3 regions of the Klebsiella sp. MISC125 genome follow, and region 1 is predicted to be linked to each of the others. Evidence: predicted binding sites of a transcription regulator. Region 1 holds the regulator's gene; each other region holds the start of a gene.

Region 1 (5,513 bases):
TCGCGCAGTCGCGACGCCAGTTGCTGGAGTTTTTCCTGTACTTGCTCAAGCGGCTGGCTGATGTCCGTTTCTGCTGGCGGTTGCTGACTGTGGCTATCCAGCGTTTCGCGGGCCCGCAGCGCCAGCGCCTGGTTCTGCTGTAGCGTGCTCTCCAGCATCTGCTTCAGCCGTTCGAGGCGCTGGCGCGTCTCTTCATCCAGCAGTGCGGCAAGGAATGCCTGCTGGTCGGCGAACGGACTGGCGGCCAGCGCGGCGCTGAACTGTTTTTCGGTCTCAGTTAGCTGAGTTTGCTGCTGATTTTCCTGCTGCCCCAGCGTTTGCCACTGGCTCTGAAGCGCCAGGCAGTCGTCGTGCACCTGACGCCAGCCTTCCATCGGCGCGGGCTCGGCCTGTTGCTCGGTTTCCGGTAGCGCTTCCAGTAGCGGCGTCAACTGCTGGAGCTGCTCCTGAAGAGCCGTGGCTTCGTTCTGTTTGTTTTGCCAGCTGCGGGTCTCTTCTTCCCGCAGCGCTAACCAGTTCGTAGCCTGGTCCGGGGCGGGTAAGCTCAGAGCAAACGCGCTCAGCTCAGCCGCCAGTGCGACGCTGCGCTGCTCTTGTTCTTGCTGAAGCTGTTGCAGCTGCTGCTGGCACTCCTGCTGCTGGGCCTGCCAGTTCAAGCGTTGTTGGTGTTGATATAGCCGCTGTTCATGCTCTTGCTGCGCATTCAGCCAGCCGGGAATATCATCCTTTGGCTTCAGGTCGATATTTAATCCGGCGATCGTCTCCTGCCATTGTGATGTGAGCGCTTGCTCCTGTTGAAGAAGGGATGCTTTCTCGGCGGTCTCTTTTTGCTGCTGTTTAAGCAGCGCATCCAGCTCGCCGCGAAGCTGTGCCCCGGCCTCTGCTAGCTGTTTAACTTCATGCTCTAGCGCATCACGACGCGCCTGGTTTACGCCGGGAACCAGCGCCTGATACTCGGCGATAGCCGGATGCTGTTCGGAACCGCAGAGCGGGCACGGCGAGCCGGGCTGGAGACGGGCGCGATCGGCCTCAAGTCCGGCAATCCGCGCCTCCATTTCACACAGGGCTTTCACATCGCTGAACTGCTGATTCTTCTCTTTATAGGCCTGTCGGCGCTGGGCCAGAGTCGCTTCCAGCTTTTCCTGTTCCTGTTTGCTGGCCTGTTCGGCGGCATTTAGCTGTAATAACCGTTGGCTGAGCGGTTGTAGCTGGCTATAGAGAGAAGAAAGCTGCTGACGCAGAGGCCGGGCCTTTGCGTGCTGCGCCAACTCGAGGCCCACTTGTTCGGCATCCAGCGTTAGCGTGGTACAAGGGAGTTCAGCCAGCCTGCCGGTCGTTTCCGTCAGGCGCTGTTGCAGGGTGGATTGCTGCTGCGCATCGCGGGCCTGCTGTTGAAACGCTGCCCGCCAGCCCGCCAGCGCATTTCCCCACTGCTGATAGCGGTCGTGCTCTTTTAGCCATGCGGATAGCGTGTGCTGGTGGGCGCGCAGGCGTTCGGACTGCTGCTTGGCGGCGAGACGAATGCCTGCCCGCAGCCGTAGCCGTTCATGTAAGCGAGTATTTACTTCTTCTCTCTGGTGGCGGGTTTGCGCCAGCGCGGCGGCTTGTTCCTGCTGGCGCGTCCAATGCGGGCGCAAGTGTTCGGCGGGCTGCGCATTGAGCAGTGCGATCAGCTGCGGCTGCGCCTGTTCGAGCGCAGACTGCGCCTCGCGCAGCGTGGCCTGGGCCTTCAGATTTTCTGCCGTCAGCTCTTCACGACGCATCAGCCATTGGCGGGCGTTTTGCAGGCAGGTTTGCTCGCTAACCTGCTGTTTTTCTTCATCAGTAAGTACTTGCAAACTTTGCTGGAGAACCAGCTGCTGCTCGTCACTCAGCAGCAGGACGCCGGAAGCCTGGGCCTGAAGTTTTTCCAGCTCGATGCGGGCAAGCTTATGCTTTTCAAAGACCTGTGCTGAAATCTGGCCGTAAATTTCGGTACCGGTTAGCTCTTCCAACAGCTCGGCGCGCTCTTTGGGTTTGGCGTTGAGGAAGGCGGCGAACTGCCCCTGCGACAGCAGCATTGAGCGGGTGAAGCGACCATAATCCAGCCCGGTGAGGGTGGCGGTCATTTCCAGTTTATCTTTGACTTTATCGGCGAGGATTTTGCCGTCGTCGCAGCGCGCCAGTTCGACGCGCGGGGCCTGTAGATTACCATCCGGCTGGTTTCTTGCCCGGTTCTGGCTCCAGAAGGCGCGGTAGGCGATACCTTTGACCTCGAACTCCACTTCTGCCAGACATTCTGCGGTGTCGCGGGTCATTAGATCGTTTTGTGATTGTGACACGCTGCTCAGACGCGGGGTTTCGTGGTACAGCGCGAGACAGATGGCGTCGAGCAGGGTGGTTTTTCCGGCACCGGTCGGCCCGGTAATGGCAAACAGCCCGTTGCTGGCGAACGGCTCGGCGGTGAAATCGATTTTCCACTCGCCTTTTAGCGAGTTGAGGTTTTTCAGACGTAAGCTCAGGATTTTCACAGACGATCCTCATCGTTCAGGCTATGCAGCGTCTCGTTAAACAGCTGCTCCAGGCGCTGTTGCTGCGACTCTTCCAGGGTTTCCAGCGCCAGGCGACGGGCAAACACATCTTCGACCTGCAGTTCGCTGAGCGTTTCCCGGCGCTCGCCCGCCAGAATGCGCTCGCGCTGGGCGCGGCTGCGGCGCACCAGCAGCACTTCTACCGGTAGCGTTTCGGTCTGTGCCTGAATTTTGCGTTGAATATCATGCAAATATTCGTCGCTGGTGATCTCAATATCCAGCCAGACGGCGGGTTGCTGGCTATTATCTTGCCACTGATTCAACTGCTCGCTGATGCTGGCGAAATCGCCCTTTAATACCGCCAGCGGCTGGGTAATGGGGACGATGAGCGGCGTGACGTCTGTTAGACATCCGTTGGTGAAGGTCACCAGGTTGACGCTTTTGTTTTTCCCGGTTTCGTCAAAGCTCAGCGGGATGGGCGATCCGCTGTAGCGAATATGCTCGCAGCCGCCCACCACTTGCGCCCGGTGAATATGGCCAAGCGCGATGTAATCGGCAGGGGGAAAGTGGCTTGCCGGAAAGGCATCGAGGGTGCCGATATAGATTTCGCGAACCGCGTCGCTTTTGCTGGCGCCGACGGTGGTCAAATGACCGCTGGCGATAATCGGCAGCGGTCGGTCGCCGCGCAGTTCGCAGGCCTGCTGATACTGCTGCTGGTAGTAGTCGCTGATGGCGGTGAGGAGCTGCTTCTGCTTTTCACCGCTGGAGTGACCGGCCTGGCTGGTCACTAGCTCGCGCGGGCGCAGGAACGGCACAGGGCAAAAAATCGCCCCCGCTGAACCATCACGCAAGGGCAGAATAAAAGGAGCGTGACCGGCATTGGCGACTACCGTGGTTTTCAGGAAGGCGAGAATATCCCGCGATTCATTGAGGGTCGCCACCGAATCGTGGTTTCCCGCCAGTACCACCAGTTGGCAGCCGGTCTGCTGTAGCTGAACGACAAACCGGTTATACAGCTCACGCGCGTAGCTCGGCGGGGAGCCAGTATCAAAAATATCGCCCGCGACAATAATGGCATCAACCTCATGCTCCTGGGCGCTGGTCAGCAGCCAGTCGAGAAACGCCTGATGCTCAGCGGCGCGGCTTTTGCTATAAAAATTTTGCCCAAGGTGCCAGTCAGAAGTGTGAAGGATGCGCATAGTGGTCCCGTAGCGAAAAAAGCGTAAGCGGCATTATAACACTGGTCTTCAGTGAGATAAGTCCGTGTCACAATTCAAAATCCCTTGTTCATCTGCCCGTCATTTTTTTCATAAATCTGTCATAAATCTGACGCATAATGGCCGCGCACTTCTATACTGATGGCTAAAAAATACAGGGTAAATAATGGCGAGAAGAATTCTGGTCGTTGAAGATGAAGCTCCAATCCGCGAAATGGTCTGCTTTGTTCTGGAGCAAAACGGCTTTCAGCCCATCGAGGCGGAAGATTTTGACAGCGCGGTCAATCAACTCAATGAACCCTGGCCTGATTTGATCCTGCTCGACTGGATGCTACCGGGTGGCTCAGGTTTACAGTTTATTAAACAGCTCAAGCGCGAAGCGATGACCCGCGAGATTCCGGTGGTGATGTTGACCGCCCGTGGTGAAGAGGAAGATCGCGTTCGCGGCCTGGAAACCGGCGCGGATGATTACATCACCAAGCCATTCTCTCCGAAAGAGCTGGTGGCGCGAATTAAAGCCGTGATGCGACGCATTTCGCCGATGGCGGTGGAAGAGGTGATTGAAATGCAGGGACTGAGCCTCGACCCTTCTTCTCATCGCGTCATGACTGGTGAAAACCCGCTGGATATGGGGCCGACCGAGTTTAAATTATTACACTTCTTTATGACCCACCCGGAGCGTGTTTATAGCCGCGAACAGCTGCTCAACCACGTTTGGGGAACTAACGTATATGTAGAAGACAGAACGGTGGATGTACATATTCGCCGCCTGCGTAAAGCGCTGGAACATAGCGGCCATGACCGGATGGTACAAACGGTTCGCGGCACGGGATATCGTTTCTCCGCCCGTTTCTGAATCTCGACAGGAGTGTGAACCGTGCTGGAACGGCTGTCATGGAAAAGGCTGGCGCTTGAGCTTTTCTTGTGTTGTATCCCGGCCCTGATCCTCGGGGCGATTTTTGGTCACCTGCCGTGGTTTTTGCTGGCGGCGGTGACGGGTCTTCTTATTTGGCATTTCTGGAATCTTATGCGTCTGTCGTGGTGGCTGTGGGTTGACCGCAGCATGACGCCACCGCCGGGCAGCGGCAGTTGGGAACCGCTGTTGTACGGCCTGCATCAGATGCAGATGCGTAATAAAAAGCGCCGTCGCGAGCTGGGTAGTCTTATAAAGCGTTTTCGCAGCGGTGCAGAATCTCTCCCTGATGCGGTGGTTTTAACTACCGAAGAGGGCGTGATGTTCTGGTGTAATGGCCTGGCCCAGCAGACGCTTAATCTGCGCTGGCCGGACGATAACGGACAGAACATCCTTAACCTGCTGCGCTACCCGGAATTTGCCAACTACCTGAAATATCGTGATTTCTCGAAGCCGTTGAATCTGGTGTTGAATAATGCCAGGCATCTGGAAATTCGCGTGATGCCCTACAGCGACAAACAGCTGCTGATGGTGGCGCGTGATGTTACGCAGATGCATCAGCTCGAAGGGGCGCGACGTAACTTCTTTGCCAACGTCAGCCACGAGCTGCGAACCCCGCTGACGGTGTTGCAGGGGTATCTGGAGATGATGCAGGAGCAGATACTGGAAGGGGGCACGCGCGAGAAAGCGTTACACACCATGCGTGAGCAAACCCAGCGTATGGAAGGCCTGGTTAAACAACTGCTGACGCTGTCACGAATAGAGGCCGCGCCGGTACTGGCGATGAACGATAGAATCGATGTGCCGATGATGCTGCGGGTGGTGGAGCGCGAGGCGCAAACCCTGAGTCAGCAGAAGCATGTTCTGCATTTT
Region 2 (5,513 bases), 2.4 Mb from region 1:
GCTAGTAAAAAGAATCAAATTGGCGATGAGCTGCGCAGCGGGAAACTGGACGTTTTTTACGACCTGTATAACCTGGCGCAGAAACGTCGTTTCGAACGCTATCAATACGCGTTGAAAGTGCTTGAACGTCCGATGGACTTTACCGGCAATGACAACTTCAACCTTGATCGCAGCAAATCCCCCTGGCCGAAAGATGAGGCCGAGCTGAACGCGCTGTGGGATGCCAAGGTGAAATTTGACCAGCTCAGCCTGAAGCTGACGGGTAAAGATGACAAAGAGATCCGCGAGACCTTAACGCGTCGCTACAAATTTGCGATTCGTCGTCTGGCACAAACTAACAGCGAAGACGTTTTCTCGCTGGCGATGACCTCCTTTGCGCGCGAGATCGACCCGCATACCAACTACCTCTCCCCGCGAAATACCGAACAGTTTAATACCGAAATGAGTCTGTCTCTGGAAGGTATTGGCGCGGTATTGCAGATGGATGACGACTATACGGTGATTAATTCACTGGTCGCGGGTGGTCCTGCGGCGAAGAGCAAAGCTATCAGCGTCGGCGACCGCATTGTTGGCGTTGGTCAGCCGGGTAAAGGCATGGTCGATGTGATTGGCTGGCGTCTTGATGACGTGGTGGCGCTGATTAAAGGGCCGAAGGGCAGCAAAGTTCGCCTGGAAGTTCTACCTGCTGGCAAAGGTGCAAAAACGCGCATTGTTACTCTGACCCGCGAGCGTATTCGTCTTGAAGACCGCGCGGTTAAAATGTCAGTGAAAACCGTCGGCAAAGAAAAAATCGGCGTGCTGGATATTCCTGGCTTCTATGTTGGCCTGACGGATGACGTTAAGGTACAGCTGCAGAAACTGGAAAAACAGAACGTCAGCAGCATTATTATCGACCTGCGTACTAACGGTGGCGGGGCGTTAACCGAAGCTGTTTCGCTTTCTGGCCTGTTTATCCCATCCGGCCCGGTTGTTCAGGTACGTGATAACAACGGCAAGGTACGTGAAGACAGCGATACCGATGGCGTGGTGTATTACAAAGGCCCGCTGGTAGTGCTGGTCGATCGTTTCAGCGCCTCGGCGTCTGAAATTTTCGCTGCCGCCATGCAGGATTACGGTCGTGCACTGATTGTTGGTGAACCGACCTTCGGTAAAGGCACCGTCCAGCAGTATCGTTCGCTGAACCGCATTTACGATCAAATGCTGCGTCCGGACTGGCCAGCGCTGGGTTCCGTGCAGTACACCATCCAGAAGTTCTACCGTATTAACGGCGGCAGTACTCAGCGTAAAGGTGTCACGCCGGAAATCATGATGCCGACCGGTACCGAAGAGCGTGAAACCGGCGAGCAGTATGAAGATAACGCGCTGCCGTGGGATAGCGTTAACGCCGCGACCTTCGTGAAATATGGTGATTTGACGCCATTTGAAGCGGAAATTCTGAAACGTCACGATGAGCGTATCGTTAAAGATCCGGAATTCCAGTACATCATGAAGGATATTGCCCGTTACAACGCGATGAAAGACAAACGCAACATCGTTTCCCTGAACTACGCACAGCGTGAGAAAGAGAATGAGGAAGATGATGCGATTCGCCTGTCTCGTGTGAACGATCGCCTGAAACGCGAAGGTAAACCTCTGCTGAAGAAACTGGAAGATCTGCCGAAGGATTACCAGGAGCCGGACCCGTATCTTGATGAAACGGTTCATATCGCGCTCGACCTGGCCCATCTGGAAAAAGACAGGCCAGCGGTGGAACCGCCAGCTAGCAAATAAGCACCCAACGGGCACAAGTTATTGTGCCCGTTTTCATTTCTGCCGCCCGCCTGCTTTTTTCCTGAATCCAACAAAATGTCAACGTTTTTGATGAGCGTCAGCAAGGTGCTACAAAATGTAAAGTTGTGTTTTTTTCGTGACTTAGCGGGGCATGATGGTTGAAAATTGGCGTTCTACCCACACCATGTGGGTAATCGCATAGTGCGTTTTGTTAAATCGAGGTTAAAAGAAAATTATGATGCGAATCGCGCTTTTCCTGCTGACCAACCTGGCAGTGATGGTGGTATTCGGGCTCGTGCTAAGCCTGACGGGAATTCAGTCAAGCAGTATGACCGGGCTGCTGATCATGGCGCTGTTATTTGGTTTTGGTGGTTCTATCATTTCGCTGTTGATGTCGAAATGGATGGCGCTGAAATCAGTGGGTGGGGAAGTCATTGAGCAACCGCGTAATGAAACGGAACGCTGGCTAGTCAACACCGTCGCACAGCAGGCGCGGCAGGCCGGTATTGGAATGCCGCAGGTGGCTATCTACCATGCGCCGGATATTAACGCTTTTGCTACGGGTGCACGTCGTGATGCTTCGCTGGTTGCCGTCAGCACCGGCCTGCTGCAAAACATGAGCCGTGATGAAGCGGAAGCGGTTATTGCCCACGAGATCAGCCACATCGCCAATGGTGATATGGTCACCATGACGCTGATTCAGGGGGTTGTGAACACCTTCGTTATTTTCATCTCCCGCGTTATCGCACAGATTGCAGCCGGTTTCCTCGGCGGCAACCGCGATGAGGGGGAGAACAGCAACGGCAACCCATTGATCTACTTTGCCGTTGCAACCGTACTGGAACTGGTATTTGGTATTCTGGCCAGCATCATTACCATGTGGTTCTCTCGTTATCGTGAGTTCCATGCGGATGCCGGTTCGGCAAAACTGGTTGGGCGTGAGAAAATGATTGCTGCCCTGCAACGTTTGAAAACCAGCTATGAGCCGCAGGAAGCCAGCAGCATGATGGCTTTCTGTATCAACGGCAAAGCAAAATCCATGAGCGAGTTGTTTATGACGCACCCGCCGCTGGATAAACGTATTGAAGCCCTGCGTAGCGGGGAATATCTGAAGTAATTATCTGCTTTCGGTAATAAAAATAAAAAATCCGCAACCTTCGGGCTGCGGATTTTTTTATGCCTGATTTTGGTTGCGGCTTACAGTCTGGCGCGCGGCTGCGTGACGCGAAGGCCGCTGACGGCGGCAGCGACAACGGCAAGCGTGCCGGCCAGCAGAAGTGCGGTGTGGGTTCCGCTATTCCCCAGCAGGTTAAACAGCAATGCGACCAGCGCCGCGCCGGTGCTCTGCCCCAGCAGGCGTGCAGTACCTAACATCCCACTCGCGCCACCGCTGCGATGGGCAGGGGCTGACGACACAATCGTATGGTTGTTTGGTGACTGGAACAGACCAAAACCTGCACCACAGAGCGCCATTCGCCAGATGATATCCAGGTCCGAAGGAGAAGAGGGCAGCAAAGCGAGGCCGAACAGACCGCAGGCCATCACAATCAGGCCAATTGCGCCCAACAGGCCGGCATGGACTCTCTCAATCAAATACCCTGCCAGCGGTGCCATCACCATCGTAGCCAGCGGCCACGGCGTCAGGAGCAGACCGGTTTCAACCTCACTGCGCCCCATCACGGATTGCAGGAAGAACGGCAGCGAAACCATCGCCAGCATCTGGGCACAGAAGGAGCAGATAGAGGTACAAATCGAAAGCGAAAACAGCGGAATGCGCAGCAGATCAACGGGTAGCAAGGGGACCGGCATCTGGAGTTGACGACGAACAAAAAAGAATCCAACGACCAGCATCGCCACGACCTCAGCCAGAACCAGTTGTGTAGACTGGCCCTGGGCAAAGCCGCCGAGGGCAGTAATCAGCAGGCCAAAAGTCAGCGCATTCATAATTGCGCTGGGCAGATCGAAGCGGGTAATTTTACTCCGCCCGGCGTTGACAGGCAGATAGCGCATTGCCAGAACCAGCGAAATGATGCCCAGCGGAATGTTAATCAGGAACAGCCATTGCCAGGAGGCAACGGAGAGAATCGCTGCGGCAATTGTCGGCCCTGCCGCGGATGATACCGCCACGACAAAAGAGTTGATCCCCATTCCGCGACCGAGAAACCGCTGAGGGTAAATCAGGCGTATCAGTGCGGTATTGACGCTCATCAGCGCCGCACCGCCAAGACCCTGCGCGACGCGTGCCAGAGTCAACATTTCCAGACTACTGGAGAGCGCGCAGGCGAGTGAGGTGAAGGTAAAGACTACCAGTCCAATCTTATAAATGCGTCTGTAGCCGACCATATCGCCGAGAAAAGAGAGCGGTAGTAACGCGATAACGATGGCAATTTGATAGGCATTAACTATCCAAATAGACGATGCCGGAGAAGCATTTAAATCGCTGGCGATTGTCGGCAGCGCCACGTTGGCGATAGCACCATCCAGTACCGCCATCGTCAAACCTAATACAATGGTCAGAATTGCGCCGTAACGCTGCGGTAATGGCAGCCCATCGGAAGTGTTTTTATCCATGTGAAATCTATGTCTTAGTGAAAACTATTTACTGGACAATAATTTTAGCATTGATTATTCAGCGGCATGTCGCAGATTTGTAACGAATAGGCAGAAGAACGATTGCGGGTATCGGCATGCGAATTTATAATAAAAACCGGTTCTAGTTTTTATAAAACAGTTGCGATGAGGTGATAAATGGCAGTTGCAGATTTGGATAAACAGCCAGATTCTGTCTCTTCGGTGTTGAAGGTTTTTGGCATTTTGCAGGCGCTTGGCGAAGAGCGTGAAATCGGCATTACCGAACTGTCCCAGCGCGTCATGATGTCAAAAAGCACCGTTTATCGCTTTTTGCAGACCATGAAATCGTTGGGATATGTGGCACAAGAAGGCGAGTCTGAGAAATATTCCCTGACCCTGAAGCTGTTCGAACTGGGCGCGCGGGCATTGCAGAATGTTGATCTGGTACGTAGTGCGGATATTCAGATGCGCGAACTTTCTCGCCTGACGAAAGAGACGGTCCACCTGGGTGCTCTGGACGAAGACAGTATTGTCTACATCCATAAAATCGACTCAATGTACAACTTGCGCATGTATTCGCGCATTGGTCGCCGCAACCCGCTGTACAGTACCGCTATCGGTAAAGTTCTGCTGGCGTGGCGCGATCGCGCAGAAGTTGAGCAGATTCTCGAAGGCGTAGAGTACAAGCGCAGCACTGACCGCACCATCACCAGTACTGAAGAGTTGTTATCGGTTCTGGATAAGGTCCGTGAACAGGGTTATGGCGAAGATAACGAAGAGCAGGAAGAAGGGTTGCGCTGTATTGGCGTGCCGGTTTTCGACCGCTTTGGCGTGGTTATTGCTGGCCTGAGTATCTCTTTCCCGACGCTGCGTTTTTCTGAAGAGCGTTTGAACGAGTATGTTGAGATGCTGCACACGGCAGCACGTAAGATTTCTGAGCAGATGGGTTACAACGATTATCCGTTCTGACAGGTCTTAATTGTTGTGAATTCGGGCTACTGACATTGTAGCCCGAATCATAACTAGCCGTTATCAACAACCGTGACGCTTTTTCGCAGAATAGGGCAATCGGTAATGCCGATAATACCGCTACTGGAATGAACATATTGTGCGGTGCTGATGCCGCGAGCCGTAAGATATTTACATTGCAATCCTAGTCCTCCGGCATTCTC
Region 3 (5,513 bases), 620 kb from region 1:
AGTGCAACAGGCAGAAACTGTCCGCGACCCGGCGAATAAACGGCAGGTGCTGCTCGGCGATCAGCACCGTCAGGCCGATATCGCGGTTCAGACGAACCAGCAGGTCGCCTAATTTGTGCAGAAAACGTTGCCCGCCAGCGCGCGAGGGTTCATCAAGGATCAGCAGGCGTGGGCGGGTTATCAGCGCCCGGGCCAGCGCCAACTGGTACTGATCATCAGCCGTCAGCGTAATGCCTTTGCTTTGCCGCAGCGTATAGAGTTCCGGAAACAGATCGTAAATCTCCCCGGCCACCGCTGACGCGGATTCGCCGCCTGCCGCGAGGGCAATATGCAGATTCTCCTCCACGCTCAGTTGCGAAAAGATGCGTTTGTCCTGCGGGACGTAGCCGATACCGATAGCGCTACGCGATTGCGCGGAGAGCGGCATCAGGTCATAGGGCGCAGCCCCCGCGTCCTGCCAGGTCATACTGCCGCTGGCCACCGGGAGGTGCCCGGTAATACAGTTAACGAGGGTGGTTTTCCCCATCCCCTCACGCCCCATTACGCAAGTACATTTCCCCGGCCTGAGCTCAAGGTCAACATTCCACAGCGTGTGCTGGCTTCCGTAATAGTGGTTCACGGCACGTAGACTCAACATAGACGTTTTCTCCTTTCCCGGGATAGCGGGCGACAAGAAGATTCTGCAAATCCCTTGCCAGGAAAAAGAACTCTCGGTATTTGCTGACAAATACAGGGGCAGCATGGTGAAAGTGAAGAGGGTTACGGCAGACCTTGCACTTTCCCGGTGCCAGAGCGCTGAAATGTGGTGCAAAAAATAATAGAAAATCCAGCTATTCTTTGCCGATAAATCGCAAAAAAAATTCAATAAATTTTTTTAGCAGGTGTTTTGCCCCATTCAGTGATTTCGGCCGGGTGGCATAGGTCATGGGCTGCAGACAGTTATCCACTATTCCTGTGGATAACCTTGTGCATTAGAGTTAGAGAACTTGCGGTAAGCTAGAGATTACGCGGCCTGCGGGCAAATTGACGCGAAACCCATCTTTTCTTAAATATTGTTAAATATCAATTAATTAAATAAAATCAATGGCTGTAAAAAAAGTGTCACCGACTGCCACAAAAGATTCATCCCCTTGCTTGACAAATGTTAAATGCCAAAAGTTTCTGGGGATAACCCTACTGATTGGTGGATTATCCCGCAAGGCGGCTTTTTTTCGTCCGCGATGGCGGTAAAAAAGACAAATCTGGAGATATACAATAGTGTGATACTGTTTTTATATCCAGTATTATTTATTGGCAAAAGTTGAACTGAAGGGTAGAATTAAACACCTGCCGTTCAACCCTTCTTCAGGTCCTGATTGATGAGTAAACCGTTCAAGCTGCATTCTGCTTTCCGTCCCTCTGGCGACCAGCCGGAAGCCATTCGTCGCCTGGAAGAGGGGCTGGAAGATGGCCTGGCGCATCAAACGCTGCTCGGCGTAACCGGTTCGGGTAAAACGTTTACCATCGCCAACGTTATTGCCGATCTACAACGCCCGACGATGGTGCTGGCACCTAACAAAACGCTGGCGGCGCAGCTTTACGGCGAGATGAAAGAGTTCTTCCCGGAGAACGCGGTGGAGTATTTCGTCTCTTACTACGATTATTATCAGCCCGAAGCCTATGTGCCGAGCTCGGATACCTTCATTGAGAAGGACGCGTCGGTCAACGAACATATTGAACAGATGCGCCTGTCGGCGACCAAAGCGCTGCTTGAGCGTCGCGATGTGGTGGTGGTGGCATCGGTTTCCGCTATCTACGGTCTGGGCGATCCGGACCTGTACCTGAAGATGATGCTGCACCTCACCGTCGGCATGATAATTGACCAGCGCGCCATTCTGCGTCGTCTGGCCGAACTGCAATATACCCGCAACGATCAGGCCTTCCAGCGCGGTACCTTCCGCGTTCGCGGCGAAGTTATCGATATCTTCCCGGCGGAGTCTGACGATATCGCGCTGCGTATCGAGCTATTCGACGAGGAAGTTGAGCGCTTGTCGCTGTTCGACCCGCTGACCGGCCACGTGGAATCAACGATCCCGCGCTATACCGTCTATCCCAAAACGCACTACGTCACCCCGCGTGAACGTATCGTCCAGGCGATGGAAGAGATTAAAGTTGAGCTGGCTGACCGGCGCAAGGTGCTGCTGGAGAACAACAAGCTGCTGGAAGAGCAGCGCCTGAGTCAGCGTACCCAGTTCGATCTCGAAATGATGAACGAGCTGGGCTATTGCTCAGGGATTGAAAACTACTCGCGCTATCTCTCGGGGCGCGGGCCGGGCGAGCCGCCACCGACGCTATTCGACTACCTGCCTGCTGATGGCCTGCTGGTTATTGATGAATCCCACGTCACTATTCCGCAAATTGGCGGCATGTATCGTGGTGACCGGGCGCGTAAAGAGACGCTGGTGGAGTACGGCTTCCGTTTGCCGTCGGCGCTGGACAACCGTCCGATGAAGTTTGAAGAGTTTGAAGCCCTCGCGCCGCAGACCATTTATGTTTCGGCAACGCCTGGGGCCTATGAGCTGGATAAATCCGGTGACGAAGTGGTGGACCAGGTAGTCCGTCCGACGGGGCTGCTTGACCCGGTGATTGAAGTGCGTCCGGTGGGAACCCAGGTGGACGACCTGCTCTCGGAAATTCGTATTCGCACCGCGATTAACGAGCGCGTGCTGGTCACCACCCTGACCAAGCGGATGGCGGAAGATTTAACTGAGTATCTGGAAGAGCACGGTGAGCGGGTGCGCTACCTGCACTCAGATATCGACACTGTGGAACGTATGGAAATTATCCGCGACCTGCGTCTGGGCGAGTTTGACGTGCTGGTCGGGATCAACCTGTTGCGTGAAGGCTTAGACATGCCGGAAGTGTCGCTGGTGGCTATTCTGGATGCCGACAAAGAGGGCTTCCTGCGCTCGGAGCGCTCGCTGATTCAGACTATTGGCCGCGCGGCGCGTAACATCAACGGTAAAGCGATTCTTTACGGCGACAGGATAACTGCGTCGATGGCCAGAGCGATTGATGAAACCGAGCGTCGTCGTGAGAAGCAGCAACGTTACAATGAAGAGCACGGTATTACGCCTACGGGACTCAATAAGAAAGTGGTTGATATTCTGGCGCTGGGTCAGAATATTGCGAAAACCAAAACCAAGGGACGCGGCAAGTTCCGCTCGCCGGTTGAAGCTGATGCGGTGGAACTGACCCTGACGCCGAAAGCGCTACAGCAGAAAATTCGCGAGCTGGAAGGGCAGATGATGCAGCATGCGCAAAACCTGGAGTTCGAAGAGGCGGCGCAAATTCGCGACCAGCTTCATCAGCTGCGCGATCTGTTTATCGCTGCGTCGTAGCCGTTTGCGAAATTCTTCCTCCCGGGGGCGGCGCTCGACGCGCCTTGCCCGGGCTACGGGTTCACCGCCGTCTGAGGTCCGGTAGCCCGGACAGATGCGCAGCATCGCCTCCGGGAAATGTGCTGGATCAGATGCCTGCGCGTGGCTTCATCCCGGGGGCGGCGCTCGACGCGCCTTGCCCGGGCTACGGGTTCACCGCCGTCTGAGGCCCGGTAGCCCGGACAGATGCGCAGTATCGCCTCCGGGGAATGTGCCGGATCAGATACCTGCGCGTGGCTTCATCCCGGGGCGGCGCTCGACGCGCCTTGCCCGGGCTACGGGTTCACAGCCGTCTGCGGGCCGGTAGCCCGGACAGATGCGCAGCATCGCCTCTTGGAAATGTGCCGGATCAGATGTCTGCGCGTGCTTCATCCCGGGGGCGGCGCTCGACGCGCCTTGCCCAGGCTACGGGTTCACTACGGGTTCACAGTTGTCTGCGGGCCGGTAGCCCGGACAGATGCGCAGCATCGCCTCCGGGAAATGTGCCGGATCAGGTGCCTGCGGGTGGCTTCATCCCGGGGGCGGCGCTCGACGCGCCTGCCCGGGCTACGGGTTTATAGCCGTCTGCGGGCCGGTAGCCCGGACAGATGCGCAGTATCGCCTCCGGGGAATGTGCCGGATCAGATACCTGCGGGTGGCTTCATCCCGGGGCGACGCTCGACGCGCCTTGCCCGGGCTACGGGTTCACCGCCGTCTGAGGTCCGGTAGCCAGGACAGATGCGCAGCATCGCCTCCGGTAAATGTGCTGGATCAGATGCCTGCGGGTGGCTTCATCCCGGGGCGGCGCTCGACGCGCCTTGCCCGGGCTACGGGTTCACAGCCGTCTGCGGGCCGGTAGCCCGGACAGATGCGCAGCATCGCCTCCGGGAAATGTGCCGGATCAGATACCTGCGGGTGGCTTCATCCCGGGGGCGACGCTCGACGCGCCTTGCCCGGGCTACGGGTTCACAGCAGTCTGCGGCCCGGGATTTTCAGTCACGGGTTCAATCCCGTTTTTCCGTGGCCCTTAATGTTGGCTTAATATTGTTCGGCGAAACTATCCTCAATCTACTGAGGATAGCGCCATGCAAAAATTAACCTTCCGCGAATACCTGGCAGTTACCTGCGCCTTTGTTATTGTCGTTGCCTTCTTCCATCAGTGGGTGCTGACGTTCTGACGGGACGTTTTAGGGAAGAGCACCCAGGCGCGAACTCCTGGGCCGGGTTGACGGTTATGTAAAAAGAACTGGGCATCGTGTAACTGGGCGATGCGGGTTACGATACTGAGCCCCAGACCAATACCACCGTAGCGGCTGTCCATGCGTACAAACGCTTTGCTCAATTCACCGCTTTTTGCTTCATCAATTCCCGGACCTTCATCTTCCACCGCCAGAATTGACGTCAGGCCAGGCTTTATCGACACGCGAATCGTCGACCCGGCAGGGCTGTAACGATGCGCGTTTTCCACCAGGTTACGTAAAATCACCCGCACCAGCGTAGCGTCGCCTGACACAATCGCCTCACCACTTCCTTCGTCAAGCACCAGCTTTTGTTGCCGCTGCGCCAGCATCGCCTGTAACTCATCTTGTAGCGGTTCGACAACATCCTCTTTCAGCGCCACCTGCTGATAGCTCCCGGCGGAAAATGACTGGCCGACGCGCGCCAGCTGAAGCAATTGATTGATGCTGTTGGTCATTTGATCGAGCCGCTGAATTAGCGGGTCTACGCTGACGCTATGGACTTTGGCCAGCAGCTCCAGATGCAGACGCAGCCCGGCAAGCGGCGTGCGCAGTTCGTGGGCGACGTCGGCGGTAAACAGGCGCTCGCGATCCAGCGTCAGATTCAGGCGAGAAACCAGCTGATTGATTGCGCTCGTCACTGCGGTAACTTCCGGCACCGACTCTTTCAGCGTAATCGGCTGGAGATTGTCTGGGGTACGACTCTCCAGCTCTTCTTGCAGTCGTGACAGCGGCTTGGTGATTTGTTTGACCGCCAGCAGGCTGATATACAGCGCCAGGCCGATAATCAACAGGCTTGGGATCAATAGGCTGGCGACCGCTTCCCGGACTTCATGCTCAACATGCTTTTGGTTGTTGTGCCCCTCAATGGCGCTGG

Evidence for each region. The regulator PhoB, encoded in region 1, activates phosphate uptake and scavenging genes when phosphate is short. The targets are predictions, from matches to a motif close to CTGTCATAAAACTGNCNNAT.
Region 2: kdgR (DNA-binding transcriptional regulator KdgR) is a predicted target of PhoB. The motif match lies at 4,408-4,427, and genes of this name have one in related genera.
Region 3: uvrB (excinuclease ABC subunit UvrB) is a predicted target of PhoB. The motif match lies at 1,088-1,107, and genes of this name have one in related genera.

What each region holds. Positions count from the first base shown of each region.
Region 1 covers NZ_CP180448.1:4,804,867-4,810,379, reverse strand. The annotation lists gene sbcC (exonuclease subunit SbcC) at 1-2,510, opposite strand, end outside; gene sbcD (exonuclease subunit SbcD) at 2,507-3,709, opposite strand; gene phoB (phosphate response regulator transcription factor PhoB) at 3,894-4,583, shown strand; gene phoR (phosphate regulon sensor histidine kinase PhoR) at 4,605-5,513, shown strand, end outside.
Region 2 covers NZ_CP180448.1:2,390,854-2,396,366, forward strand. The annotation lists gene prc (carboxy terminal-processing peptidase) at 1-1,770, shown strand, start outside; gene htpX (protease HtpX) at 2,006-2,887, shown strand; gene ACMYSL_RS11300 (MFS transporter) at 2,968-4,341, opposite strand; gene kdgR (DNA-binding transcriptional regulator KdgR) at 4,519-5,310, shown strand; gene ACMYSL_RS11310 (YobH family protein) at 5,364-5,513, opposite strand, start outside.
Region 3 covers NZ_CP180448.1:4,181,033-4,186,545, reverse strand. The annotation lists gene ACMYSL_RS19720 (ABC transporter ATP-binding protein) at 1-637, opposite strand, end outside; gene uvrB (excinuclease ABC subunit UvrB) at 1,359-3,380, shown strand; gene pmrB (two-component system sensor histidine kinase PmrB) at 4,555-5,513, opposite strand, start outside.